Linked DNA regions of Methylotuvimicrobium sp. KM2. The protein of the gene in region 1 interacts with the protein of each later gene in a pairwise test. Links are inferred from orthologs where the notes say so. Each region holds a gene or a part of one and is shown on either strand. Other genes may lie near its edges. The genes, in order: nth and aceE.

Region 1 (13,071 bases):
GGGGATGGTTAATTCGCCCATGGTTCGACAGGGCTCTCCTGAGCGCAGCCGAAGGGCTCACCACGAACGGATTAACCTTAACCTGTCCCGCGTTAACCCAGCCTTAACATTGCGCGTCAATAGGTTATTGAATAATATGCAATAATTAATTTTATGGCACTACAAAGTTAAATTTGGCATGATTTTTAATTATTATATTTCAATAGCATAGGCGGTAGGCACTACACTTGTTAAAGCTGGGTTAAGTGAGTAGCCGAGAAAGATCGTGCTGAACGGCAAGATGAAGACGGCGATTAGAAATTGCGTTTAGGTGAGCAAATATTCAGCGATGGGAAACTCTTAAACTAAAGGTTACCGGCCCGTCATTAACCAGCGAGACTTGCATGTCGGCGCCGAATTGACCGAACTGAACCAGTGCATGCAAGTCGACGGCTTTTTTTTGCAAATAATTGAAGAGCGCTTGTCCATGCTCGGGGGAAGCACCTCGGCTGAAACTGGGCCGATTGCCGCTGTCGGTGTCCGCTGCGAGCGTAAATTGCGGCACCAATAACAAGCCGCCATTAATGCTGCGCAGACTGAGATTCATCTTGCCCTCGGCGTCGGCGAAAATGCGGTAGTTAAGGATTCGCTCCAGCAAACGGTCCGCTTCCTTTTCCGTGTCGTTTTTTTCGACCGCGACCAGAGCCAGTATGCCGCGTTCGATCAGGCCGATGTCTTGTTGATCGACAGACACTTTTGCGCGGGTCACGCGTTGAATTACGGATATCATGGGCGTTTCTGTAGAATAGCGTTTTGGGGCACGGAATTATAGCGCTCCGGCTCGATAACGGCTATTCGATAAACTTAAATTCGGCAGTTAAACCATGAAGCACATGAAGTTCATGAAGGATTTCAAGAAATTACCTAAATCTTCTCGCTAACCTTTTTGGTGAGCGAAAGCTTGATTCATACGCGTAATATGCCTTCCGCACTTCAAATTTCGGCAGTGCCTGAGGAGGCACCAGGGTGTGCGGCCCCTCACCTAACGCTAGGTGAGGGGCCAGCATGGAGCTGGCATAGAGCCTACAGGGATGTATTCACCCAGCACCTAAATTATCCAATATAGTTAACCATAGTCAATGAACTATGGAATTTAGGTGCTGGGTTCACGGCGTCCTTTGGCGGACACCCTGGTGCCGAATTTTGATCTGCGATGGGTATAAGTTATTGAATTAACTTCCTATTCTTCATGGTCTTCATGTGAAATTCTTTTTCTAGGATAAACATTTTCAAATCCATGCTTCACGCCTTACTTAAATCACTCGTTTTAATGCTGGCTATCTCGACCGCCTGCGCCGATGAAATTTATCGTTGGCAAGATGAAAGCGGCAAATTATATTTTTCGGACAAGCGACGAGAAGGCGCCGAGCGTCTTACGATAACCCCCGGCTATTCTTATCAACGCATTCAGTATGTTTATGACGGCGACACGGTAAAGCTGGCAGACGGCAGAAAAATCCGCTTACTAGGCATCAACGCGCCTGAGGTCGAAGGGCGAAATAAAAACGCGGAGGCTGGAGGTGAAGAAGCTAAACGTTGGTTAACTAACGCACTAAAAGGCAAACGCGTGCGTTTGGTTTTCGATAGCGAACAAAAGGACAAATACGGGCGGACGCTCGCACATTTATTTACCGAGGACGGTCTGCATCTCAATTTAGAGCAGGTTAGATTAGGCTTGGCTGCGCTCAGTATTTTTCCGCCGAATTTGCTTTATAGCGGGGAATTGATTCGTGCTCAGGATGAAGCCGAAAAAAACTCTAGAGGTATCTGGAGACTGCCTGAATATCGAATCAAGCCGGCTTCAAGTCTTCAAGCGGGTAATCATAGAGGCTGGCAGCGAATTTCCGGGCGCGTTAAACAAATTAGAACGACGCGTAAATATGTGTATTTGTCGCTTAGCGAGCGCGTCGATTTTCGCATTGAGCGCGCCAATCTCGACCTCTTTCCAAGCCTTCAAGGATATGTCGGCAAAGAAGTCGAAATTCGCGGTTGGCTCAATCGGTCCAAGAAACATTTTTCGATGCTGATCCGTCATCCTAGTTCGGTTAAGATACTCTGAGGATTTCGTGATAAATAAAGCTATGTTCGCCTTAATAGTTGAAGTTAAACTACACCAATTTTGAAGCTTGAAGGGGCGCTGTGCGTGCACGACCCACTTTGAAGTTTTAAGCGCTATAAATAATCGATTTATCCGCTAATTCGCGTAAGCTTTTTAAGCCTTGGTCGATAACCAGCTGCGTATCGCTTGCCTGGAGTTCGCCGGCGAGCTGCGTTAAGCAAGATTCGGCAGTGATTCCCGGAGTATTCTGCACGATCTCCAAAAGACGATAGGTCGATGGCGTTATTTGCATGAACTTCACGCTATCGTCCGGCGCCCGGTAAACGATCAAAAAACTGGGTTGCTCGGGCGCTTCATACGGAATAAAGTCTGTCGAAATTTGATGAACCGGAAAACGATAGGCTAAAAGCCAAGCCAGCGGCGACAAAAATAACGGCAAAGACCTTAAATTTATCTCAGACGCAATGGTTGCGGGCGCTTCTTCTTTTGCGATTGCCAACGCCATTTCCACCCATTCGTAATGCGCGAGTTCGAGCATGAAGGGCAAGTCGTCCGGACACTGGCGTTCGTTTTGCAAATAATCCAAGAATTCTTCGGGGATTTCGGAAAAATAGGGTGTGCTGCTGCGGTGTTCCGAATAAAAGTCCCGCGCGAGCGCAAGCCAGTTTTCCTGCGAGAGCAGCGATTTCAATACCGGAAAATTGCTCGATAAAAAGCTTTCGACATTATTAAAAAACAACTCGCGGTACATCGACATGCGTTCCGGGGCCACATCGTCCGGAGCCGGGTTTCGGTCGGGATTTCTGATGAAAGCGGCAAATTCTTGCTGTTTGGCTTTGAAATCGATTTTGGTTTTATGCTGTTCTACGCTCATGTTGCTTTTCCCAAGCCTGTTGAATGGCGGCGATCGTTTCGGTTTCCTTGATTAATTCCGGTAGTGGCGGAATGTTGAAGTCCCGCTCCAGCAAGGTTGGGAATATGCCGTAGAGTTCGTAAGCCTTGCCAAGTAGTTTCCAAACCGGGTCGATGACCGGAGCGCCGTGCGTGTCGACTAAAAAGTCCTCGGCTTCGACATAATGGCCGGCAATATGTGCATAGGCGATTCGCTGTGCAGGAATCGCTTTTAAAAATGTTTCGGCATCGTAGCCATGATTGATGCTGTTGACATAGATATTGTTGAGATCGAGCAAGATGTCGCAATCGGTTTCGTTGACCACGGCGTTGAAAAAATCGATTTCATCCATTTCACGGCCCGGCGCCGCATAATAGGAAACATTTTCGATCGCGATTTTTTGTTCGAGAATGTCCTGAACGCGGCGAATGCGCGCAGCGGTATGAGTAATCGCTTCTTCGGTAAAAGGGATCGGCATCAGATCGTACAGGTGGCCGTCTTTGCTGCAATAGCTAAGGTGCTCGCTATACAGTTTTATGCCGTGTTCGGCCATGAATGATTTGACGGCCTTGATAAAGGTTTCGTCAAGCGGGTCGGTGCTACCGATCGATAAGGAGAGTCCGTGACAAACGAAGTCGAAACGCTCGGTCATATTGCGCAGTTGCCGGCCGAATTTGCCGCCGATCGTTATCCAGTTTTCGGGAGCGATTTCGTAAAAATCGACTGATGCGGGCGGCGTGTCGACGATGTTATTTAGAAAAGTTCGGCGTAAACCGAGGCCTACGCCACGGACTAGATGTTGAGTCGTGTTCATCGGAACACCTGCTGTTTTTTGCTGGATAGAGGGTGATTGGATCACCCTCTATTAGGACGCAATTGCTTTGTTTGAAGTAAAGCAAAATTTTAATGAAAGCCGTTTCGCTTCATTTTATTTAGTTTTATCGGCATCGCCTTCCGGTTTTGTCATTCCGCCGCATTTGCCTTCTCCGCAAGTCATTTCCTTACTTGACTTGTCGGCAGCCGGCTTTTCGTCTTTTTTGCCGGCGCATTTGCCTTCTTCCATTTTCGGCGTGCTGGTCATGCCGCCGCATTTGCCTTCGCCGCAGGTCATTTCGGCCTCGGCGACTTGCATGTAACCGGAAGAGAGTTCGGTCATACCGAATGGATTAGCCTCGGCGTGCGCAGTAGATAAAGCGAGAGTAGAAACCATAGCGGTGCCCATTGCGGCAGCGAATGGCGATTTGTTCATCTTTTTCATAATAAATCCCAGTGTGTTTTGGTTGTGAAAAAAATCAGATTGATTAACACCTTGTAAGGTTAGCAAAAAAATCTGAATCGTTTATGAATTGCGTTAAGGATTTCGTGATAAATAACGTCCTGCAACTATGAGCTTTGTTGAGTGTTCGGTAACTCGCTTGGCAGGGCGCCGTGAATACGTCCATGTAGGCTTGACGGCGGCTTTCCCTGCCGCCGACACCTGCCAATCGAGTTACCGAACCCTCCAAAAATAGGGAAGTTATTTGCGATCAAATCCTAAGTACAGTATTGCAACATTGCTGCGACAGCGCAGCAACAAGATCAGTTCCTCTTTTTACAATGTTTTGGCGAGGCATGCAAACAGCGGAAATGTTTATTAATAAGGATACAACGGCTTTTTGCAGGGTCAATAGTTAGCAGTTAGCAGTTAGCAGTTAGCAGTGTTTTACTTTTGTGACTTATTCCCTTCTTACTGAAGAATCGTTCAACTTTGTTGGGTATGGGGTATGCCTATCGAGGAGCGCCGTGAACCCGTCCATGGGGGCTTGACGGCGGCTCCCAGCCGCCGACATCCTCGCTAGGCATACCCCACACCTTCTCGTTCTTATACGCTTTTTCAGTCAAAAGGGAGTAATTGAACCCAATAATTTCATTAAACACTTTCACGCTCTTTCCCAAGCTCCAGCTTGGGAAAAACACCCCGGAAGCTCCAGCTTCCTGAGACCGACACAACCTCCGCTCACTCTCAATCAACCCCGCGACTCGCTCGTTCAATTTTTCTTGATTGTCGGGAAGCTAGAGCTTCCTGAACAGGTTACCCAAGCTGGAGCTTGGGTAACAGCATATTTTAGTTTTTGCGACTACGACTGGCCCCTGCTTGGACACTTGGTTTCGGCAAGCTGAAGCATCTTGCTAATCAGGTAATCTATTGAATTAACTTCTGATTCTTCATGATCTTCATGGTGAAATAGATTTAAACAGTCTTCTCCTTGAATTCGCAGAGCTCGACGATGATACAGTCCGGGCATTTCGGTTTTCTTGCCGTGCAAGTATATCGGCCGTGAAGGATCAGCAGATGATGCGCATCTTTTTTGTGGGCTTTCGGGACGTATTTGTCCAGTTTTCGTTCGACTTCGAGCACGTTTTTTCCTGGGGCGATACGTGTTCTGTTCGCGACTCGGAAGATATGGGTGTCGACTGCAATCGTCGGGTGGCCGAACGCGGTGTTCAAAATGACGTTTGCCGTTTTACGGCCGACGCCGGGTAACGCTTCGAGCTCGTCGCGGGTTTGCGGAATCTGTCCATTGTGTTTTTCGAGCACTTGCCGACACAGTTGAATGATGTTTGCAGCCTTGCTGTTGAACAGCCCGATAGTCTTGATATGTTCCTTTAAACCGGCTTCGCCTAGGTTCAAAATCGATTCGGGCGTATTGGCGATGGGGAATAATTGTGCCGTGGCTTTGTTGACGCCCTTGTCGGTGGCTTGGGCCGACAATACGACAGCGATAAGCAGTTCGAAAGGCGACGAGTATGTTAGTTCGGTAGTCGGTTCCGGTGTCGCTGCCGCCAGTTTGTCGAAAATTGCCTGACGTTTGGTTTGGTTCACTGTTCCTGGGCGGCTTGAATCGGGATCTGAATATGTGCCGGTTTACGCTGTTCGACCTTGGCGTCGATAATATTTTTTAATGCGATCAACAAGCCGAGGCCGATAAACGCGCCGGGCGGTAAAATTGCCAGCAACATACCGGAATAATCGGTTATCACATCGATTTGCCAGGTTTTAGCCGCTTCGCCGAACATCAATTCGGCCTTCGCGAATAAAGTTCCCGAACCGATGATTTCACGCAAACTGCCAAGCGTTACTAGGGCAAAGGTAAAGCCGAGGCCCATCGATAGGCCGTCTAATAAAGCCTTGTCGGCACGTTGCTTTGAAGCATACGCTTCGGCCCGGCCGATGATAGAGCAGTTGGTGACGATCAACGGAATGAAAATGCCGAGGATTTTATAAAGTCCGAAGAACCACGCGTTCATCGCGAGTTCGATCATCGTGACCACGCTGGCAATGACCAGTACGAAAACCGGTAAACGGATTTCGTCGGGAACGAAGTTACGTATCAGTGAGACGATCGTGTTCGACATGACCAATGTCATCGTCGTCGCAAGGCCTAGTCCGAGACCGTTAATGACCGTGTTGCTTACGGCAAGCAGCGGGCACAGTCCGAGTAATGCGACGAAGGCTTGATTATTGAGCCATAAGCCGTCTTTGACGATTTTACTGTATTCGGAGAACATTAATTTCCTCCTTCGGGAGTCGATTTTGTCGTTGAAAAAATCCGGGCCTGGTTATGCTTGAAATAAAGCAATGCGTTTTTAACGGCCCCTACAACCGCTCGCGGCGTGATCGTTGCGCCGGTCAATTGGTCGAAGTGGCCGCCATCGCGCTTAACGTCCCATTGCGATTGGTGAGGCTCGTCGAGCGATTTACCATCGAATGATGAAATCCAGTCGCTACGCTCGATTTCAATGCGGTCGCCAAGGCCTGGTGTTTCGCGATGCGAAAGGGTCCGGACGCCGCTAATAGTGCCATCGGTTTTTACGGCTACCAACAGGCTGATATTGCCGCTATAACCGTTAGGTGTTATCACCGTCATGACCGCGGCGACCGGCTTGCCTTGTTGTCGGGCGCGATAAATGACTGTCGGTTTTGTGGAGCCCTGGTTGAGGTCGGTCACTTCGAGCGTATCGTTGACGATGTCGTTGTCGTAAAGCGACTCGGGGATCACGGCTTTTAAATTGGTCAGTAAGGCCTGCCGTTCATTTTCCTGTATTTTGGCTTCGGTTTTATGAAAAGTGAGTGAGGTTAAGCCCAGGCCCAGCAACGAAAATCCGCCCAATATCGCGGCTGCCGATAAAGTTTTTTTAATAATAGCGTTCATGCTTTTTGACCGAAGACGCGAGGCCGCGTGAAATAATCGATTGCCGGCGCCGTTAAATTACCCAATAAAACCGCGAAAGCCATTGCATCCGGGTAGCCGCCCCAAACACGAATTACATAAACCAACGAACCGATAAGTAGTCCATAAATAAGCCGGCCATTAACCGATGTGGCTGCGGTCACAGGATCGGTTGCGATGAAAAATGCGCCCAGCATCGTCGCGCCGGCGACTAAGTGAAAACTTGGCGCGGCAAACTGATTGTTGTCGATCGCATAACAGATACTCGCGAATAGACCGAGTCCAAGCAGCAATCCGACCGGAATTTGCCAGCCGATGATTTTACGCCACATGAGCCAGAGCCCGCCAAGCAAATAGCCTCCGGCCACCCATTCCCAACCTTTTCCTGCTAAAAGTCCGAAAACGGAATCGGTTTTTATTTCCGGTACCGATCTGCCTAGCCCCAATTGAGTCCTGACGCTATCTAGCGGTGTGGCCATCGTGACTGCATCGAATTCGATGTTTGCCGGTAGTTGCTCGAGAAAAATCAATTTAAGCCAGTCGACTTCGTTCAATGCGGCCGAGCCGAGTTCGATTGGCGCGAGCCAAGCGGTCATTTGCATTGGAAACGAGACCAATAGTAAGACATAGCCAGCCATCGCAGGATTGAACGGGTTGTAACCCAAGCCGCCGTATAAATGTTTGGCGATTACGATCGCGAACAAGACACCTACGACGGTAATCCACCATGGCGCAATAACCGGCAGCGAAATGGCTAGTAGCACCGCGGTCACGATGGCGCTCAAGTCTTTGAGCGTCGAGCCGATCGGTCTGCCGCGTAAGCCCAGAATCGATGCTTCGGCAAGCAGTGCAACGGCAACTGCTAGGGCAATGTTGATTAAGACGCCGATGCCGAAAAACCAAGTCATCGCGGCAATGCCGGGAATCAAGGCCAACAAGACTTGCAGCATGACCCGGTCAACACTGTTGACAGGTTGAAGGTGCGGCGACATGACGGTTGAGAATTTCATTTATTCCGCTCCTTCGGTGGCGGTTTCAGCGGCTTTTAATTTGGCTAGGGCTTCTTTTTTGCGGCGAGAGCGTTCGGCTCTCTCGGCCTGTTCACGAGCCTTGCGTTCAAGAAGGAAGTCGTGCCGGCGTTTCGCGATGGCTGCTTTTTCAGCCTCTTTGGCCTTGGCGATGGTCTTACTTTTCGCGGCTCGGTAATATTGCACCAATGGGATCTGGCTTGGACAAACAACCTCGCAACAGCCGCATTCGATACAATCGAATAGGCTAAATTCTTTGCATTTCTCCAAATTGCCGGCTCGGCTATGCCAGTAAAGCTGTTGCGGCAGCAAGTCTACCGGGCAGGCTTTCGCGCAATCGCCGCAGCGAATACAAGGCCGGGTCTCTTTACTTGTAGCGACTTCGGATCCGGCGGCGGCTAGAATGCAGTTGGTGGCCTTGACGATTGGTATGTCGTCCTCGGGCAACGCGAAACCCATCATGGGGCCGCCCATGATCAAACGCTCCACAGAGTCTTGATAGCCGCCGCATTGGTTGATCAGATCGCTAATCGGCGTGCCGATGCGCGCGCGCATGTTTTGTTGTTGTTTTACGCCTTGGCCGGTGACGGTCACGACTCGCTCGGTTAACGGTAGGCCGCGGCAAATGGCGTTATACACGGCCGCGGCCGTGCCGACGTTTTGACAAATTACGCCCACATCGGCCGGAATGCCGCCTGACGGCGTTTCTTTGCCGGTAACGACGCGGATTAATTGTTTTTCCCCTCCGGTCGGATACAGGGCAGGGATTTTCACTACGGTCAGTCGGCGATCCCTCGATTGTTCGATGGCGGCCGATAATGCCTGAAACGCTTCGGTCATATGATCTTCGACGGCGATAATACCATCGCCGACTTGCAGCGCATGCATCAAAATCAGCGCGCCTTGAACGATAGCATCCGGTTCGGCTTGCATCAGGACATTGTCGCAGGTGATATAGGGTTCGCATTCGGCGCCGTTCAATATCAGCGTGTCGATATGGCGTTGCGGTCCCGGGTTCAGCTTGATCGAGGTAGGGAACGCCGCGCCGCCGAGACCGACAATGCCTGCTTGGCGGATTTTGGCGCGCAACGTAGCAGCGGGCTCTAAGCGGTAATCTTCAACGGGTTCCGGCGGCAATGCTTCATCGCGTCCGTCGGTGTCGATGATGATGCACGGATCCGATAAGCCGGAGGGGTGGGGTATGATGCGATCTTCAATTGATTTAACAGTACCCGAGCTTGCTGCATGAAGCGGGGTTGCCAGGAAATGATCGGAATCTGCGATGATTTGGCCGCGCAGCACAGTATCGCCAGGAGCGACGGTCGCTTTGAGTTGTACGCCGGGCCTTTGTTGCAAAGGATAGATCAGTTGTTTCGGCAGCTCAGCATTAACGATCGGCCGGTGTGCCGAAAGGTTTTTATGGGCGGGCAGGCGCAAGCCGCCATGAAAGCGCCAAGTTTTAAGCATATTTCTTTACCGGTTCCGGCCATTGCCAGTTGTTTAGGTCTTCGGGTATCGGCTCCATAACGATGCAATCGACCGGGCAAGGGTCGACGCAAAGCTCGCAGCCTGTGCATTCGTCGGCTATCACGGTATGCATCATCTTCGCGGAGCCAAGTATCGCATCGACCGGGCAAGCTTGAATGCATTTGGTGCAGCCGATGCACAGGTCCTCGATGATGACCGCGACGCTTTTGGGTTTTTCTTCGCCGAATTCGGCGTTGAGCGGTTTTGCTTCGACGCCCAGTAAGTCGGCCAGCGCTTCGACGCCGTCTTGTCCTCCCGGCGGGCATTGGTTAATATCGGCATCGCCGGCAGCGATCGCTTCGGCATAAGGACGGCAGCCGGGAAAGCTGCATTGCCCGCATTGCGTTTGCGGAAGAATCGCTTCGATTTTATCGACAATCGGATCGCCTTCGACCCTAAAATAGATGGCCGAAAATCCGAGTATTACGCCAAATACGGCAAATGTGATGCAAATGATTAGTATCATCGGATTTATCTGGTCGAATTAGAATAATTGGTATTTGAGTAACAATCCACGTTCATCGTTCCATCGCTTTGCACTGATGGCATGAGGTTTATTGCATTTTACATTCGCCCTGCGTGTGTCGAGGGTAAATGTAAAATTAGAATGGGTTTGCGTGAGCGATTACGTGAAATTGATTGGCTGTCTAGCCTTTAACTAAGCCGCTGAATCCCATGAAGGCCATGGACATTAATCCGGCCGTTACTAGCGCTATCGAGTTGCCTTTGAACGGCAGGGGGACGTCGGCAACGTCGATTCTTTCGCGTAGCGTCGAAAAAAGGGTCAATACCAGCGAAAAACCGACCGCGGCGCCGAAACCGTATAAAGCCGATTCCAAGAAGCCGTGTTGGGTTTGTACGTTCAGCAGGGCAACGCCTAGAACCGCGCAATTAGTGGTAATCAGCGGCAAAAAAATTCCCAATACCTGGTAAAGGAGCGGACTGGTTTTGTGAACGACCATTTCGGTAAATTGCACGACAAAGGCAATCACGACGATAAAGGTGATCGTACGTAAATATTCCAGTTCTAGTGGAATCAACAGATAACGATTCGCCAAATAACTGCAAACGGCGGATAAGGTCAGTACAAAAGTCGTCGCGAACCCCATTCCCAAGGCCGTTTCCAGTTTTCGGGAGACGCCCATAAAAGGGCATAATCCTAAAAATCTTACCAGTACAAAATTATTGACCAGTATCGTGCTTATCAGAATGATTAGATATTCTTTCATCGGCTGAACTAAATCCGGATAGGCCGGAAAAGGGTAATTGGAAATGTTGCATTTTCAAGACAACGTATTTCAAGCGATAATAACCAACTATAACACTAAAGAATTATTCTGCAAACCAAGGCCTGTTGATCTATAACGAACAAGACCGTGCATTATAGCGATATTCGCCAAAAAACAAAAACTCGGCGGATTTGTTGCGGTTGATTTAATAAGCTAGGGTTGTTGCTATGGTTTTGTTGTTCGGCTGCGACAATGTAGACGTATACTATTCAAAAAAACTCACTATACCGTTTTCAATATTATACATGGCGCCGATTATTCCGATTTCGCCGCTATTTGCCATCGCATTCAGAAGAGGGCTCTGCTGTCTGATTTGTTTTACCATGATTTCGACGTTGCGTTCGGCAATTTGTTCAACGAGAGAGTCGTCAGGTTTGCTGATTCGAGCTAGCCGGCCGTTTTTAACCGAGTCGACCGCAGGGCGAATCTTATCGAGCAAGCCGGTTAGGTGATCGAGTTTGGTGTCTGCGCAGGCGCCTTTGATTGCGCCGCAGTGGCTATGGCCGAGCACGACAATCAGCTTGGAACCAGCTAATTTACACGCAAATTCCATGCTGCCTAATATATCGTTATTAATAACATTGCCGGCAATGCGAACGCTGAATATGTCGCCTAAACCTTGGTCGAAAATTAATTCGGCCGAGGTGCGCGAATCGATGCAGCTAAGAATAATCGCAAACGGAAACTGGCCTTCGACGGTTTCATTAATTTGTTCCAACAGGTTACGGTTGGCTTTAAGATTGTAGACGAATCGTTGGTTGCCTGCTTTTAAGATTTCTAAAACATCTGCCGGCGTCAGCGACTGTTGCGATTCTTTGTCGAGCGGATGAACTCTTTGCACCGGCTCGAGAACGCCGTAACCCCTCAGGTTTTCGATAACTAAATGAATATTTTTGCGTTCGGCTTCGGTTTTAAAGTTTTGTATGATTTCATAGACGTCGAAGTCGATGTATTTGGAGCCGGTTGCATCGATAACGACCTCGGAATTTTCGGGAAGTTGGTCAAGTAATTGCAGGATATTGGCTTTATTAAGAAAAGAAACGTGTTCCGATAAAGTAATGAAGTTTTTATTGGCTTTTTGTTCCTGATGCAGATAAAAACCGACTTTTAAATTTTCCAGCAAAATAAAAAACAGTGCGATGCTCATGCCGATCGCAATGCCGGTTAGCATGTCGGTAAAAATAAGCCCAAGCACAGTCGCGGCAAAGGGGGTGAAGTGATATATCCCCGTTCGGTACATCGTTATGAAGCGACGCAAGTCCGCCATCTGGTAACCGATGACTAACAAAACCGCCGCAAGACTAGCCAGCGGAATGGTATTCAAGAGGCCGGGAATCGATATTACCGCTGTTAGTAATAATATGCCATGAATGAAAGCCGAGGCCTTGGTTCTGCCGCCCGATAGGATATTGGCAGAGCTGCGTACGATGACTTGGGCGATCGGGATGCCGCCTAACAAGCCGGAACAAATGTTGCCGATGCCCTGTGCTTTCAGTTCCCTATCATTTGGCGTCACTCTTTTATACGGGTCTAGCTTATCGACGGCTTTGACGCACAATAGAGTTTCAAGACTGGCAACCATGGCTAGGGTGAACCCGGTCGTGTAAACCGATGGGTTGGTGATTTGCGAAAAATCCGGCAGCGTTAGGTAAGCAATCAGTTCGAAGGCTCGATCGACCTCGGGCAATGAAACCAAATGATTGCCGCTCAAAGCCAACTCGGGAAACCATCCGAGGAATAGTTGATTAAACGCTACGCCGGTTAATATGGCCGCCAATGCGCCGTGAATCCATTGCGTAAAACGGTATCGTTTAATGAATGGCGACTCCCAAAGCAGTAGAATAGCCAGCGAGGCCAACGAAATAATGACCGCGCTGGGAGAAATAAAATCGAGCATATGGATCAATTCGGATGTCGTTGTGAATTGGTCGCTTTGTGTAAAGAAGATATCGCCTTCGTAATCTACGTCGTAGCCGAATGCATGCGGTATCTGTTTCAGAAAAATGATAATGCCGATTCCGGTCAA
Region 2 (16,888 bases), 1.5 Mb from region 1 along the record:
AAACGAAGAATACCGCCTCGATGCTGATTTTCCGATAAGGGATAATAAACGATAGCTCCTGAAACATTGCGCGCGGCGATGATAGAAACCTCTCGGCGAAACGGCACGAAACCTTCGACAATGACCGGCGATCCTTCCAGTTCCCGCCAAGCTTCCTGTAAATCGGCCGCAGAACGCGAAATGGCTTGACCTTTCCCGTCATAGCCAAATCTTCGAGTCTTCAAAATCGCCGGCCACCCAATTTCCGGCATAACTTCTTGCAAGCGCTCGAAACTATCGACAGCATAATAAGGCGCGGTCGGAATACCCAGCTCTCGAAAAAAATCCTTTTCGGTCAAGCGGTCCTGGCCTACCGCCAAGGCCTTAGCCGACGGGTAAACAGGCGTTTTTTCCGCAATAAAATCGATAATATCGACCGGAACGTTTTCGAATTCGTAAGTCACTACATCGCAGCGTTCGGCCATTTGCGTCAATAGAGTACGATCCGTATAGTCACCTTGCAAATGCTCGCCTAATTCGCTCGCACAAGCCTCGTCCGCCGGATCCAAAAACATGAATTGCAAGCCCAAGGGTTTTCCCGCCAATGCCAGCATTCTTGCCAATTGCCCGCCGCCCAAGATACCAATTATCATTATTCAACACTCCTCGGATCGGCATTCGCCAATACAGAATCAGTCTGCTGTTGTCTAAATAGCTGTAAAACTTCCCGGTATTCCGGATATTTATTACCGACTATTGCCGCCGCCAGCAACGCCGCATTAATCGCTCCCGCCTTTCCGATGGCTAGTGTTCCGACCGGAATACCGGCCGGCATTTGCACAATCGACAATAAAGAATCCATGCCGTTGAGCGCTTTGGATTGGATCGGCACGCCCAATACCGGAACCGCCGTTTTTGCAGCGACCATACCCGGTAAATGCGCCGCGCCGCCGGCGCCGGCGATGATCACCTCCAATCCTCTGCTTTCCGCAGCATCGGCATAAGCAAATAATTTATCCGGCGTTCGATGCGCGGAGACGACTTCAACTTCATGAGCAATACCAAACTGCTCAAGCTTTTCGGTCGCAAACCGCATCGTCTCCCAATCGGAAGTCGACCCCATAATGATTCCAACTAAAACAGTCATTTATGATTTCCTCTAAGCGCCATTTCCGATACCGGATCAACAAAGGCCGGCAATTGTACCCGACATCGATAAAGTTTAAAATCTGTCATTGATTCCAGCTTCCCTACCTACACCATCCGGCACGTACGCCTGGACGATTTTTGGCTATTTTGGTGCAAGCACCGGTTTAGATGTATAATTACAGCCTAAATTCGCCCTTCCAATGATTTAGACACAAGCGAGTGCGAAACAAGAATACATAAAAAACAAAGGCTTACAAAATTATTCTACCGGCCCAATATTTGCTTAAAGTGATAGAACAATAACTCAATCGCCTTCTGCTAAATAACACTTTTACCTTATCGCTTATGCAATCGCAAAAAACTTTAAAACAACGCGACTTAGTCTTATCCGACAAAGTTACCGACGCCATTCCCAAGACACGATAACTTAACGGCAGTCACTTTTCGAGCGAAGTGATAAAGACTCTTTATCATCGTTGATGATAATTGGCGATTCATACGCGACCTCCAACAGCAGGAAGATAAAATGCATCCTATTCTTAATTCAGTTACCGAAGAGATTATCGAACGCAGCCGTGAAAGCCGCGCCATATATTTAGCTAGAATTGATTCGGCGGTCAAAAAAGGCCCTCATCGCTCGGTGCTTGGCTGCGGCAATCTCGCGCATGGCTTCGCCGCTTGTGCCGCTACGGAAAAAGCAGACCTAGCCGGCGACCAAAAAGCCAATATCGCAATCGTATCTGCATATAACGACATGCTATCGGCCCACGAGCCTTATAAAGATTTTCCCACTCTAATCAAAGATGCAGCGAAAGAAGCCGGCGGCGTCGCGCAATTTGCCGGAGGCGTTCCTGCAATGTGCGACGGCGTCACGCAAGGCCAACCCGGCATGGAGCTTTCATTGTTCAGCCGTGACGTCATAGCGATGTCGACCGCAATTAGCTTAAGCCACAACATGTTCGACGCCGCCCTATATTTGGGAGTTTGCGATAAAATCGTACCCGGCTTATTAATAGGCGCATTGAGCTTCGGTCATCTTCCCGCCGTATTCGTGCCGGCCGGCCCAATGACCAGCGGCATTACCAACAAAGAAAAAGCACGCACCCGCCAAAAATACGCCGAAGGCAAAATCGGGCGCAAGGAACTGCTTGAATCCGAATCGAAAGCCTACCACGGCCCCGGCACTTGCACTTTTTACGGTACCGCGAACAGCAACCAAATGATGGTTGAAATCATGGGCCTACACCTTCCCGGAAGTTCATTCATCAATCCTTACACGCCGCTACGTGACGAACTGACTAAAGCGGCTACTAAGCAGGCACTGAAATTCACGGCACTAGGCAACGATTTCCGCCCCATCGGTCATGTCATCGACGAAAAAGCCATTGTCAATGCCATCGTCGGCCTGCTCGCCACCGGCGGTTCTACGAACCATACGATGCATTTAGTCGCCATCGCACGCTCAGCGGGCATCGTGATCAATTGGGACGATTTCGATAATCTATCGAAAGTAGTGCCGTTAATTGCCAAAATCTATCCGAACGGCCCTGCCGATGTAAATCATTTCCAAGCCGCCGGCGGTATGGGTGTGTTGATCGGCGAGCTATTACGCAACGGCTTGCTGCACGAAGACATCATCACTGTCGCCGACGAACGGGGCATGCAACACTATACTCAGGAGCCCAAACTCATCGACGGCCAATTAACTTGGGAGCCTTCCCCGGCAACCTCGCTTGACCCCGAAGTATTGTCTACCGTGGAAAAACCTTTTGCCAAGAGCGGTGGCCTGCATGTCATGCACGGTAATTTGGGACGCGGCATTTCAAAAGTTTCCGCCGTTAAAGAAGAACATCAAATCGTCGAAGCACCGGCCATTGTCTTCGATGATCAAGATGACCTAATGGATGCCTTCAAACGCGGTGAACTGGAAAAAGATTTTATTGCGGTCATACGATTCCAAGGACCGAAATCCAACGGCATGCCGGAACTGCATAAACTGACTCCGCCGCTGGGTTTATTACAAGACAAAGGGTTCAAAGTAGCTCTGGTGACAGACGGACGCATGTCCGGCGCCTCAGGCAAAGTTCCCTCGGCGATTCATATGTGTCCGGAATGCGCAGACGGCGGCCCACTAGCAAAAGTTCGTAATGGTGATATGATTCGTTTAAATGCACAAACCGGCGAAATCAATGTATTGGTCGACAATGCCGAATTCAATGCGCGCCGCCCGGCGGCAAACCACGCCAAAGACCACCATCACGGCATGGGCCGTGAATTGTTTGCTGGTTTCCGCTTGAATGCCTCTTCGGCAGAAACCGGGGCAACCAACGTGTTCCTCAACGACTAACCGCCTTGTCAATCGATTGACAACACATAACTAATCTATCGGAAACTCAATTTAAATGACACAGAACAATTGGAAACTTCACCCCTCTGCAGTGCTGAATGCGGGGCCCGTCATGCCCGTCATGGTCATCAAAAACCTCGAGGACGCAGTACCTCTAGCGCAAGCATTGACCGAAGGCGGCATCAAAGTCCTTGAAATCACGTTACGCACACCGATTGCGCTCGATACCATTAAGCTTATCAGCGAACAAGTCAAGGATGCCATCGTTGGCGTAGGCACAGTCACTACTCCGGAGCAATTGCAAGCCGCCGAAAATGCCGGTGCCGTATTTGCAATTAGTCCCGGACTGACGCCGACATTACTGAATGCCGCGGCAAATAGTAACATCGCATTAATCCCTGGAATCTCAACGATCTCAGAACTCATGTTAGGCATGGAATACGGCTTGGATCACTTTAAGTTTTTTCCTGCGGCTGCAGCCGGCGGCGTCAATATGTTAAAAGGTATTGCCGGCCCCATTCCTTCAGTAACATTCTGCCCAACCGGAGGAATATCGGCGAGTAACTATAATGAGTATCTAAGCTTACCGAATGTTGCCTGTGTTGGCGGGTCCTGGTTAGCACCGGATGATGCCGTCGCAGCCAAAAACTGGCCCAGAATTACCGAATTAGCTAAAACTGCAATCGAGAATGCCGTAAAAAAATAATGCACTTCAAGGCCTATTTATTTTTAAACATGCTGCCTGGCGGACTACGATAACTGATTGCACGTAATTATTCACACCCCCTATCGTTCCCACGCAGAGCGTGGTAACGCTAATTGCCGGGGGACTGAATAGTTACGATTGCATAACCACGAAATAGTTTATGGAAACTTTCTTTATAATCGGTGTTTTGAATTCCCGACATTAAAAAGAAATACGTAGCGTCTTACGTTTGTGCCGTTGCATTATTATTGTTGACAATAGTACGCCCGCGCGTTAATGGTTATAAATTTAACAGGCCGTGATATCACGAATACTTAACAGAAAGGTAATACCATGACAAACCACAACCAAGTAACGATACGAAATGAGGACGACCGGATTTCATGTGAACTACCTGTTCTACAAGGTACTATCGGTCCCGATGTCATCGATATCCGAACACTCTACCGTGATACGGGCGTATTCACATACGACCCGGGCTTCACATCCACCGCTAGTTGTAGTTCTAGAATCACTTTCATCGACGGCGACAAGGGGGTTCTCCTTTATCGAGGCTACCCTATCGAACAACTCGCCGAAAAATGCGATTTCATGGAGGTCTGCTACTTATTGCTGCATGATGAATTGCCGAATGGCCGGCAAATGCAAGAGTTTGTCAATGACATCACCTATCACACAATGGTACATGATCAACTGAACGACTTTTATAAGGGATTCCGTCGCGACGCCCATCCGATGGCGACCATTGTGGCCGTTGTGGGCGCGCTATCCGCGTTTTATCACCATGAACTGGACATTCGGTGTCCGATAGACCGAAACTTGTCCGCCATCCGCCTCATCGCCAAAATGCCGACGATCGTTGCGATGAGCCACAAATATAGTAGCGGCATGCCGTTCATGTACCCGCAAAACAAATTGGGTTATGTCGAAAACTTCATGTATATGATGCATGCGACACCTTGCGAAGACTATGTACAAAACCCTATTTTAGTCAGAGCAATGGACAGAATTTTGATTCTGCATGCCGATCACGAACAAAATGCATCAACCTCCACGGTCAGACTAGCCGGCTCATCCGGCGCCAATCCTTATGCGTGCATCACCTCCGGCATTGCTTGCCTGTGGGGGGCCGCTCACGGCGGTGCTAACGAGGCGGTACTCAGAATGCTGCTCGAAATCGGCGATGTTTCGAGAATCGGCGAATTCATCGACAAAGCGAAGGATAAAAACGATCCCTTTAGATTGATGGGCTTCGGGCATCGGGTTTATAAAAATTACGACCCGCGCGCCAAACTGATGCGCGAAACCTGCCATGAAGTGCTTAACGAACTCGGACTCCATGACGATCCGCTATTCAAGTTGGCACTGGAATTGGAACGCATCGCTTTGGAAGACGAATACTTCATCGAGAAAAAACTCTATCCGAATGTCGATTTTTATTCCGGCATCGTCATGAGAGCTCTGGGCATTCCAACAGTGATGTTCACGGCCATTTTCGCGATGGCCCGCTCAATCGGCTGGATTGCTCACTGGGATGAAATGATTTCCGACGATGAGCAAAAAATCGGGCGTCCGCGCCAGCTATACAAAGGTCACACACAGCGCGATGTCGTTTCAATCAGCGCGCGCTAATGTAGGATGGGTAGAGCGGAGCGAAACCCATCATGGAAGTAGCTATTCAGACTCCTGCATTTAAAGCAAGTTAGAACTTTGCCCCCTTTTATGCTGTTACCCAAGCTCCAGCTTGGGTAACCTGTTCAGGAAGCTCTAGCTTCCCGACAATCAAGGAAGATTGAACGAGCGGGTCAGAAGTTGATTGAGAATGTGCAGAGGTTGTGTCGGTCTCAGGAAGCTGGAGCTTCCGGGGTGTCTTTCCCAAGCTGGAGCTTGGGAAAGAGCGTGATGTGGGTCGGCCGTTTTTAACTTGATGCAAATGGGTTGCATGCCCCGCCCTGCCAAATTGTAATAAATCGCGGGACTGGTTAATGGCTGCGTTACCACAACTCTACCTGCGCTCAAACAATGCGACGGGCTTCCGTTTCGCTGCCGCATCCTCCGCCGCTAAGACTCAACAAACCGGAGCGCTGGTGTCATAACACCCGAAGCTGAGATTGGCAGGCGGGATTTTGTTTAAGCCCTGAGAAACAGACCGATAATGCAGTGAAAAATACCGACACTTCCGTTCTTTTTAACTTATGCGACAACCACGTTGACATTTACCACCTAAGAAGATGCGCATAACGCACCTCCCTTATGCTTTGAGCTCAACGAAACCATCTGAAATCTGCGTATACCCCAGGATAAGCTAAAGTTTAGATGCACAACGGCGCCGAAATTTTGTTAGCAATCAGTATAATGAATACCAAAAACATCACCGGTCGATCCCTAACAACTTAGACAAACATGCGAATAACAAGACAAGCGACCCTTGGCCGTTATAAAATTCGCGTTCTAAACGTTACTAACGACAAATGATCACCAAACTAACAGCGATTTTCAGATAGGAAAACCTACCTGATAAGTGGAGTTATAAATGAAAAACAATAAAAGTCCTGCGGTTGTCGAACAGGAAGATGTCGATCCTATCGAAACTCAGGAATGGATCGATGCACTGAAAGCAGTGATGGAAATCGAGGGCGAAACCCGCGTTCAGTATCTGATTGAGAAACTGGTCGCCGTCGCCAGACAATCGGGCTCTAATATACCGTTTAGCGCGACCACCGACTACATCAACACGATACCCGTCGATCAACAAATTCAATTTCCCGGCAACACCACTATCGAACAAAGAATACGGTCCTATGTCCGTTGGAACGCCATGATGATGGTGCTTCGCGCCAACAGAAACACCAATGTCGGCGGTCATATCGCCAGTTTCGCATCGGCGGCCACGCTCTACGATGTCGGCCAAAATCATTTCTGGCGAGCGCCATCCGAGCAACATGACGGAGACCTATTGTTCGTGCAAGGTCATTCGGCGCCCGGCGATTATGCCCGAGCTTTTTTACTCGACCGACTGACCGAAGAACAGATGGACAATTTCCGCCAGGAAGTCGACGGTAACGGACTTTCATCTTATCCGCACCCATGGCTGATGCCTGAGTTTTGGCAATTCCCGACCGTGTCGATGGGCCTAGGCCCCATTATGGCAATCTACCAAGCCCGATTCATGCGCTATTTGCAAGATCGAAGCCTAGCCGACACCTCCAATCGTAAAGTCTGGTGCTTCCTTGGCGACGGCGAGACCGACGAACCGGAGTCTCTCGGCGAAATCGGCATGGCAGGCCGCGAAAAACTGGACAATCTTATTTTTGTGGTCAATTGCAACCTACAACGACTGGATGGACCAGTTCGCGGCAACGGCAAAATCATTCAAGAATTGGAAGGCACCTTCCGAGGCGCCGGCTGGAATGTCATTAAACTGGTTTGGGGCCGCCATTGGGATAAGCTGTTGGCTAGAGACCATCAAGGCCTACTCGTCAAACGCATGATGGAATGCGTAGACGGCGACTATCAAACGTTCAAAGCCAAAGACGGTGCTTATGTCCGCGAGCACTTCTTCAACACGCCGGAATTGAAAGCGATGGTTGCTGATTTGTCCGATTTGGACATTTGGTTACTCAATAGAGGCGGCCATGATCCTGCAAAAATCTATGCAGCCTTCCATGCCGCAGTCAACCACCAAGGGCAACCGACCGTGGTTCTGGCAAAAACGATCAAAGGCTATTCGATGGGCGAGTCGGGCGAAGGCCAGAATATCTCGCACCAACAAAAGAAAATGAGCATCAACTCCCTGACTCGTTTTAGAGATCGTTACGAACTGCCGGTAACCAACGAACAAATTCAGGAGCTGCCTTACCTGAAGTTTCCTGAAGACTCGAAAGAACTGGCCTATATGAAAGAGCGCCGCGCCGAATTGGGCGGCTACCTGCCGAACAGAAGAACGAAATCCTACGCTTTGAATGTTCCCGTTCTATCGGACTTCAAATCCCTATTGGAAGCTACCGGCGAAGGACGCGAAATTTCGACAACAATGGCTTTCGTCAAAATGCTGAATATTTTGGTCAAGGACAAAAACATCGGTAAACGCATCGTACCGATCGTGCCGGACGAGTCGCGTACTTTTGGAATGGAAGGCATGTTTCGCCAATTAGGCATTTGGTCGCAAGTCGGACAACTCTATACCCCGCAGGATGCGGACCAATTAATGTTTTACAAAGAAGACAAAAACGGCCAAGTCTTGCAGGAAGGCATCAACGAAGCGGGCGGCATGTGCGATTGGATCGCGGCCGGAACATCCTATTCGACCCATAACGTGCCGATGATTCCGTTTTTCATCTTCTACTCGATGTTCGGCTTCCAACGCGTCGCCGATTTGATTTGGGCGGCTGCCGACCAACGCACACGCGGCTTCTTGCTTGGCGGAACGGCCGGAAGAACGACGCTCAACGGCGAGGGCCTACAGCACGAAGACGGACACAGCCATATTTTTGCCGGAACCGTCCCGAACTGCATTTCCTACGACCCGACCTTTTCGTATGAAATCGCGGTGATCATTCAAGACGGTTTGCGTCGGATGTACGTCGATCAAGAAGACATTTTCTATTACATCACCGTAATGAACGAGAATTACGAACATCCGGCAATGCCGAAAGGTATCGAGGAATCGATCCTTAAAGGTATGTACTCGTTCAAGAAAGGCGACGGCCGCGCCAAAACGCGCGTGCAATTGCTGGGTTCCGGCACGATTTTCCGCGAAGCCATCGCCGCAGCCGAACTTTTGCAAAACGACTGGAACGTAACAGCCGATCTCTGGAGCTGCACGAGCTTTACCGAATTGGCACGCGACGGACAAACTTGCGAACGATGGAACCGGCTACATCCGACCGAAGCCCCTAAAAAGCCTCATGTCACCGAATGCCTTGAAAATGCCAAAGGGCCTATCATCGCCGCAACCGACTACGTTCGCCTGTATGCCGAACAAATTCGCCCTTACCTATCGGCGCCTTATACTGTCTTGGGTACCGACGGTTTCGGCCGTTCGGATACTCGCGAATCCTTGCGCCGCTTCTTCGAAGTCAACCGTTATCATATCGCTGTCGCGGCACTGAAAAGCCTTGCGGATATCGGCGAATTCGAACTCGCAAAAGTCGAAACGGCCATTGCCAAATACGGCATTAACCCGGAAACTGTTGCCCCGTGGCGGCTTTAATTAAAGGAATTGGCACATGAGTGAATTGATTGAGATTAAAGTACCCGATCTCGGCGGCTCTAGCGAAGTCGACGTGGTCGAAATCCTTGTTCAACCCGGCGACACGATAGAAATCGAACAGCCCTTGGTCGTCTTGGAAAGTGACAAAGCCACGATGGATATGCCATCGACGATTGCCGGCACGGTTCGGGAACTCAAAATTAAAGTCGGTGACAAAGTATCCCAAGGGATAACCATCGCGACCGTCGAAGCTAGCGAACCCTCCGAACCTGAACAGAAGCCTCCGGTTTCAGAACCGAAACCGGCAACCGAAGCCACAAACAAGCAAGACAAGCCAATCGAGGAAAAACCGGCTGCAAGTGCCGCTTCGGCACCAGCCGCCTCCCCTGCTCCGACGCCGGCCGCTTCGATCGATTCCGAACCGAGCGGCCAACACCTTCCGCATGCAACGCCTGCTATTCGATTATTCGCCCGTGAATTGGGCGTCGACCTGAGTCTTATTAGGCAAGGCAGCGGCCGAAAGGGACGAATTCTAAAAGAAGACGTCAAAGCCTATGTCAAGCAAACCCTCAGCGAAGGCGTCAAATCTTCCGGAGCAGGCATCCCGGCGATCCCTGCCGTGGATTTCTCGCAGTTCGGCGAAACCGAAGTCTTGCCATTGAGTAAAATCAAACGCCTGACCGGGCAAAACATGAGCCGGGTTTGGCTGAATCTGCCAATGGTGACCCATCATGACGAAGCGGATATCACAGAATTGGAAGCCTTTCGCAAACAGATCAATGCCGAAAACAGTCCAAACGGTAAGGTCACCGGCTTGATCTTCATCATCAAGGCATTGGCAAACGCGCTGAAGCAGTTTCCGAATTTTAATGCTTCGTTGTCGCCGGACGGCGCAAGCCTGATCCTAAAAAAATACTGCCACATCGGCATCGCCGTCGACACGCCTAACGGTCTTGTCGTACCTGTACTGCGCGACGTCGACCGAAAAAGCATTTATGAATTATCGGCGGAACTGGCAACATTGAGCGAAAAAGCCCGCGCCGGCAAACTGGTGCCGAACGAAATGCAAGGCGGCTCAATGACGATCTCCAGTCTCGGCGGCATTGGCGGCACCGCATTCACACCGATCGTTAACGCACCGGAAGTCGCGATACTCGGTGTCACGCGAGCCAAAATGCAACCGGTTTGGGACGGTAAGGAATTCCAACCGCGTTTGATGTTGCCGCTAGACATGACCTATGACCATCGAGTCATCGATGGTGCCGAAGCGGCGCGTTTTATGGTCAAATTAACAGATTTTTTGACCGATATCAGACGGTTGATACTTTAAAAAAGCGCCTAGACTCAAACGTCGAGCACCGTTCGCCGGATACACACCGAGTAACGAAAAGATGCTCGGCGTCAAAACGCATACTTGATAAGGAATACTCATGACTGCAAATGCTGCTGCAAACGAATCCAAACTCCATGCCGAAGTCCTAGTCCTCGGCGGTGGCCCAGGCGGTTATACAGCCGCATTCCGTGCGGCCGACCTGGGCAAACAAGTCGTCATCGTCGAACGCTACCCGGTATTGGGCGGGGTATGTCTAAATGTCGGCTGCATTCCTTCCAAAGCGCTGCTGCACATGGCCCAAATCGTTCATGAAGCGCAGGAGTTCGCAAGCCATGGCGTCGATTTCGGCGCACCGAAATTTGACCTGGATAAAATCAGAAGCTGGAAAGAAAGCGTTACCGGGGGCCTGAACAAAGGGTTGGACGGCCTGGTAAAACAACGCAAAATCACGCGTATACAGGGAAACGGCTCGTTCGTATCGAAAAATGAATTGCAAGTCGATAATGATAACGGCACCCAATTGATTAGCTTCGATCAAGCCATTATCGCAGCCGGATCCGAACCGACAAAAATCCCGGTTTTCCCGAACGACGACCCGCGTCTGTGGGATTCGACCGGAGCGCTCCAATTACGCGAAATTCCGGAAAAACTGTTGATTGTCGGCGGCGGCATCATCGGCCTTGAAATGGCAACGGTCTATCATGCCCTGGGTTCCAAAATCAGCGTGGTCGAATTAATGGATCAGATTATTCCCGGTTGCGACAAAGACCTGGTTCGACCATTACACAACCGCATCAAAAAGCAATATGAGGCCATCTGGACGGAAACCCGCGTGACTGCGATCGAAGCCCTCGAAGAAGGCCTCATGGTCTCGTTCGAAGGCGATAAAGCCCCCGAGTCCGCCGTTTTCGATGCCGTGCTGGTTGCCGTGGGTCGTCGTCCCAATGGCAACAAAATCGGCGCGGAAAATGCCGGCATTCAAGTCACCGAACAAGGCTTTATCGAAGTCGACAAACAACAGCGTACGAACATTCCGCACATCTTCGCGATCGGCGACATCGTCGGCAATCCGATGCTGGCGCATAAAGCCGCTTATGAAGGTAAAATTGCCGCCGAAGTCATCGCCGGTCACAAAGCCGCATTCGATGCACTGACGATTCCATCGGTTGCCTATACCGACCCTGAAATCGCCTGGATGGGACTGACCGAAAACCAAGCGAAGGAACAAGGCATCGAGATCGAAAAAGGCGTATTCCCATGGGCGGCGAGCGGACGCTCGTTGAGCATGGGCCGCAGCGAAGGCATGACCAAAGTCATTTGCGACAAGGAAACCGGCCGCATCCTCGGTGCCGGCATCGTCGGCCCGCATGCCGGCGACTTGATTGCCGAAGCCGTATTGGCGTTGGAAATGGGTGCCGACGCCGAAGACGTCGCATTGACGATTCACCCGCACCCGACTTTATCGGAAACCTTTGCTTTCGCATCCGAAGTCGTCGCCGGCACGATCACAGACCTGTATCTCGGCAAAAAACGTTGATTCCTCAAAAGAAGGTAAGACAAAAAAGCATAGTAGGATATGTACCGCATAAGCGCCAACTAAAGGAAAGAACGCGTCATTCCGCCAGGGATTGGCGGAATCCAGTGCCACGGATGGCAATGCCTAGTAACTGTCCATCATTTACTTACCGAAGTTTAACGTAACTCGCCCGATAAAAACGGGAGGCAGGTTTTAAACAGTTACTTAGCCAATGAGTCCTCGACATCAATTATTGTCGTTTGACGCTCTCGGCCTCGAAATCGCGACGAAGGCGTCGCTCCCACAAAGCGTCGGGTGCTCTGTGGGAGCGATCCCCAGATCGTCCCTCACCTAGCGTTAGGTGAGGGAGAGCAAGGTGCGCTACGAACCATTAGTTAAATCATAACATCTATGAAAATAAGCTTTTTAGCTTCACACGGCGGCAGTTCCGCACGGAAAATCATCGAAACGATCGAACACGGGGGATTGACCGGGTTTGAAATCGGCATATTAATCACGAACAACAAAGATTCGGCAATTTATGATTGGTGCTTGACTCACGGCATCGAAGTTTTCCATATCAGCAGTAAAACCCACTCCGACAACGAAGACCAAGCCATCAAAAAAGCCTTACAATCCGCCGACACCGAATTGATCGTATTATCCGGCTACATGAAAAAAATCGGGCCGCAAACATTATCGGCCTATTCAGGCAAAATACTTAACATTCACCCGTCTCTCCTGCCGAAATTCGGCGGCCGTGGCATGTATGGCGATTTTGTGCATGCCGCCGTTCTCGAGGCGGGTGAAACCGTATCAGGCGCCACAGTACATTTCGTCACCGACGCCTATGACGAAGGGCCTTTGCTCTTACAAGAGGAAGTTCCTGTGCTATCCGGCGACACGGTCGAATCGCTCGGTCAAAGAGTCCGCGCGATCGAGGGTGATTTATATATAAATGCTCTCAAAAGACTCCCAACGACTGCCGATACTTAACGCAAACGCCGCCATGGTAATTGTTCAGCCCTGTATTTATACCTTTCGCACTTCAAATTTCGGCAGTGCCTGAGGAGGCGCCAGGGTGTGCGGCAAAGGCTTTGCCAGCATGGAGCTGGCATAGAGCCTACAGGGATGTATTTACCCAGCACCTAAATTCCATAGCCCTTTAGCTATGTTTAATATTATAGCTAATTTAGGTGCTGGGTTTACGGCGTCCTTTGACGGACACCCTGGTGCCGAATTTTGATCTGCGATGGGTATAAAACAAGTCATATGGCCCCCGCAAAGCGGAGGGCTTGACGGTTGTTAGCAGCTCCAAGGGCTGCCGTTGTTAAACGTTTGTGGTTTTATTAAAACTCACCCATTATCATCAGATTCATTGCCTTCGATATCGCACTTTTCCCTGTGATTTATCCGACCACTTCCACTACCAACCTCCGGCGATCCTAAACAGCGTAGCGCAATCCGGGAAGTTCGGAGCCACGCCAGTCCCGTATTCCGCTACGCTGCATACGGGCTACATGTACGCCTGCTTTGCCTTACTGTACGCTATTCGGCGTAATGCTAAACCCAGAGCTCTTTCATTATCCTAGAAAAAGCATTTCACCATGAAGATCATGAAGAATAAGAAGTTAACTCAATAACTTGTCATTCGTTTATGAACAACTTTCGCTCACCCGAAAGGTTAGCTGCAATGTTTAGGTAATCTATTGAAATACTTCATGTGCTTCATGGTTGAACTGCCGAATTTAGGATTATCCGAAAAAGAACAGTTGGAGTGTATTGTAGACCGTTCGTGCTGAGCTAAGTCGAAGCATGAAGGTTCTACAACACTTTCACAGGTTTGGTGAAAAAAGGATCTGAATTCTTACAATCGGGTAAATCGAGTGACTTTCATTAACCGAAAAGTCGGTGTACTATCGCCGATATATCGAAAAGGAGACGCTTATGTACGTATTTCCTGAAATGGGCCGCATCATCATTGTCGCGCTAATGATTGTCATTCCCGTGATGTTGATTTACCGAAAAGCCGGCTTTCATCCTGCCTGGGCATTACTGGTTTTTTTACCGGGATTCGGCTTGCTGCTGATTTTTTTACAATTAGCCTTATTGCCATGGCCTAATCAAAAAACAAACGATAGGAGCTCATGATGGAAGTTTTTCTAATCACGCTAATGGTGCTCTTGGTTATGTGGCTAGGCACGAAAATCATGGACAAAGCCGGACTACACAAAGCTTGGGTTTTATGCTTATTGATCCCGATCGTTAACATCTTCATGATATGGGTTTTTGCTTTCTGTCATTGGCCTAACTTAAAAGAAGATGTTAAACAAGACCTATAAACCTAAAAAAGCAGACTTCATGTGTTGTAGACCGTTCGTGCCGAACCAAGTCGAAGCAAAAACGGTCCAAATCATTATCTCAAACTACCCCTAGCACCCACGCGCATCAAGCTAAAAACAGCCAACCCGCATCATACTCTTTGCCAAGTTCCAGCTTGGGTAACCGCATAAAAGATCAGACAGCATGTGTTTTAGACCTAAAACAAAAAATTACTGCAAGCGATAAGTCGATTCGACCGCCGCTTCTCGTAAACCGATTTCCTCCTCAAAATCCGGCATATCCGGCAAACGTTCAAAAATCGGCACAGGATCGCCATCGAGAACGGTAAGCGCTTTTTTCAAAACCGCTTCATTCAACTCAGGAATCACCCCGTTATTCGCTTTGGCAATGAGCTGCATTGCTATATCGAGACGCTGTTCGAAAGTCGTTTCAACACCCTCTAAATCCGGATGCGCCTCGATATAGAGTTGATTATCGAGCCAGCCCGTTTTAATCTGTTGCTGCACGATTCGCACGGGCGTACCGACTGAAACCGAATGATATAACTGTTCGATATCTTCGGGATACATGCGAACACAACCATGAGTAATTTGCATACCGATACCGTAAATCTTATCGATATCGGTACCGTGAATCCGATATTCCCCTTTTAAAGCCAAATGCAAGGCATAAGCGCCCAAAGGATTATGCGGCCCCGGAGGCACCACGGCCGGCAGCGGATCGCCCATCGCCGCATGTTCCCGGCGAATCGACTCCGGAGGATACCAAGACGGGTCTTTAACTTTTTTGACGACTTTGGTTAAACCCAACGGCGTCTGCCAATCCTGACGCCCGACGCCATGCGCAAACGACATTACCGTACGCGGCATACCGGCTTGAGCCGGCGGATAATAATACATGCGATATTCGGCAATATTCAGCACAATACCTTCATGCGGTGTATCGGGAAGCACACGACGATTAGGCAAACGCACAACCTCATCTTGCTTGACCGACCAACGATCCACATCCTGATTCAGACGCACAATTTCGACTTGACCCAATGAAAAACGTCGAGCTATATCTAATAAAGTCTCATCCTGGTTAGCGCGAGTAAAAGGAAAATCGTCGGCATGCTCGGTAACCAAATTATCGTTAGGATCATCCGGCCAAGAATAAGTTACAGCATGGGCGCTACCCAAGAAACCCACCACCAACAAAGCGAATAATACGCGCGTATTCATCAAATTCACTATCTCAACAGCAAAAGTAGTATATCTACAAAATTGCCGAATTAAGCACCCGGCGAAATAACTCAATCATTACACCGAACGCATTAAATGAACCTGTTTTAAAACGCAAACAGCCTATCTAACTCGAAACGATAACGGCGCAAAGAGGATCGGCGCGTATTCTACCAAAGGATTCAAAAAAATCATTTTATTTCAACTAGATTCGCGAACCAATATTGTCTATCCTGCCCGTCTAAATTGCCGGGGTCATTTACAGAAATGATTTTGGCATTAAAACCCTAATTTCCAAATTCTAAATTGGGTGTATCCCTATAATGGACCCCAAAAACTGAACAACTAATTAAGGTGGTAACCTGCATGTATAAACCCGAGAAAGTGTAGAGGAAAAAATCATGCATAGAAAGAAACACAGTGCCCAATTTAAAGCCAAAGTGGCGCTAGAAGCCTTAAAAGGCGATAAGACCATCAATGAGATTGCCGGCGCGCACCAGGTCCACACCGAAACAGGTGTCGAACTGGAAAAAAGAAGCGCAAGCCGGGCTGGTCGAGTGCTTTACCGTTAAACGAGGCCGAAAGAACCGGCAACATGAAGCCGACCAGGAAGCGCTGTATAGCCAAATCGGGCAGTTGAAAGTCGAGTTGAACTGGCTTAAAAAAAGTCCGGGCTGTCCCTGTAAGCGAACGGCGCCAGTGGCTGGAACCGGTCCCGGGACCCTCATTGAGTTGTCAGTGCGCGTTAACCGGCGTGTCGCGTAGTCGCTATTACTACCGGCTATCGTTCCCACGCTCCGGAGCTCGCCGTTATACACAAGTACCGGTAAAGGTGCTGAACAGAGTTTATCGAATACCTGGGAACGCTACTGTTTGAAAAATCAATGGATATTGAAAGTCAATGGCTTTCTCTCGCCTAGCATTAGGTGAGGGACGACGAAGGCGTCGCTCCCACAAAGGGTCGGATGCTCTGTGGGAGCGATCCCCAGATCGCGATTTCGAAGCCTAGTGTGTTAAGCGACAATCAATGGTATCGAGGCCTCATTGGTTAAGATTGCAAAAGCGTAATTCAAGACTTAT

What was found.
Region 2: the proteins of nth (region 1) and aceE interact in binary tests that used the Escherichia coli proteins (3 or more experiments, as listed by UniProt). The link is inferred for Methylotuvimicrobium sp. KM2 from one-to-one orthologs.

The regions. Positions count from the first base shown.
Region 1 is NZ_CP150634.1:474,508-487,578, forward strand. The notes cover bases 4,038-7,036. They hold nth (endonuclease III), read right to left. Parts: upstream 5,854-7,036; coding sequence 5,221-5,853; downstream 4,038-5,220. Other genes in these bases: WJM45_RS02165 (hypothetical protein), read right to left, coding at 4,038-4,248; WJM45_RS02175 (electron transport complex subunit E), read right to left, coding at 5,850-6,539; rsxG (electron transport complex subunit RsxG), read right to left, coding at 6,539-7,036. Outside these bases: dtd (D-aminoacyl-tRNA deacylase), read right to left, coding at 323-769; WJM45_RS02150 (thermonuclease family protein), read left to right, coding at 1,277-2,098; WJM45_RS02155 (putative DNA-binding domain-containing protein), read right to left, coding at 2,205-2,972; WJM45_RS02160 (DUF692 domain-containing protein), read right to left, coding at 2,953-3,804; more of WJM45_RS02165, read right to left, coding at 3,919-4,037; more of rsxG, read right to left, coding at 7,037-7,183; electron transport complex subunit RsxD, read right to left, coding at 7,180-8,211; electron transport complex subunit RsxC, read right to left, coding at 8,212-9,696; electron transport complex subunit RsxB, read right to left, coding at 9,689-10,222; electron transport complex subunit RsxA, read right to left, coding at 10,404-10,985; WJM45_RS02205 (carbonic anhydrase family protein), read right to left, coding at 11,251-13,071. UniProt on the Escherichia coli protein: DNA repair enzyme that has both DNA N-glycosylase activity and AP-lyase activity. The DNA N-glycosylase activity releases various damaged pyrimidines from DNA by cleaving the N-glycosidic bond, leaving an AP (apurinic/apyrimidinic) site.
Region 2 is NZ_CP150634.1:1,970,825-1,987,712, reverse strand. What follows is about bases 6,339-9,593. They hold aceE (pyruvate dehydrogenase (acetyl-transferring), homodimeric type), read left to right. Parts: upstream 6,339-6,714; coding sequence 6,715-9,393; downstream 9,394-9,593. Other genes in these bases: aceF (dihydrolipoyllysine-residue acetyltransferase), read left to right, coding at 9,410-9,593. Also shown: WJM45_RS08410 (5-(carboxyamino)imidazole ribonucleotide synthase), read right to left, coding at 1-632; purE (5-(carboxyamino)imidazole ribonucleotide mutase), read right to left, coding at 632-1,126; edd (phosphogluconate dehydratase), read left to right, coding at 1,655-3,475; WJM45_RS08395 (bifunctional 4-hydroxy-2-oxoglutarate aldolase/2-dehydro-3-deoxy-phosphogluconate aldolase), read left to right, coding at 3,531-4,181; gltA (citrate synthase), read left to right, coding at 4,515-5,813; more of aceF, read left to right, coding at 9,594-10,723; lpdA (dihydrolipoyl dehydrogenase), read left to right, coding at 10,824-12,263; WJM45_RS08370 (phosphoribosylglycinamide formyltransferase), read left to right, coding at 12,654-13,238; WJM45_RS08365 (hypothetical protein), read left to right, coding at 14,190-14,393; WJM45_RS08360 (hypothetical protein), read left to right, coding at 14,390-14,584; WJM45_RS08355 (L,D-transpeptidase family protein), read right to left, coding at 14,795-15,808; WJM45_RS08350 (hypothetical protein), read left to right, coding at 16,210-16,380. UniProt on the Escherichia coli protein: Component of the pyruvate dehydrogenase (PDH) complex, that catalyzes the overall conversion of pyruvate to acetyl-CoA and CO(2).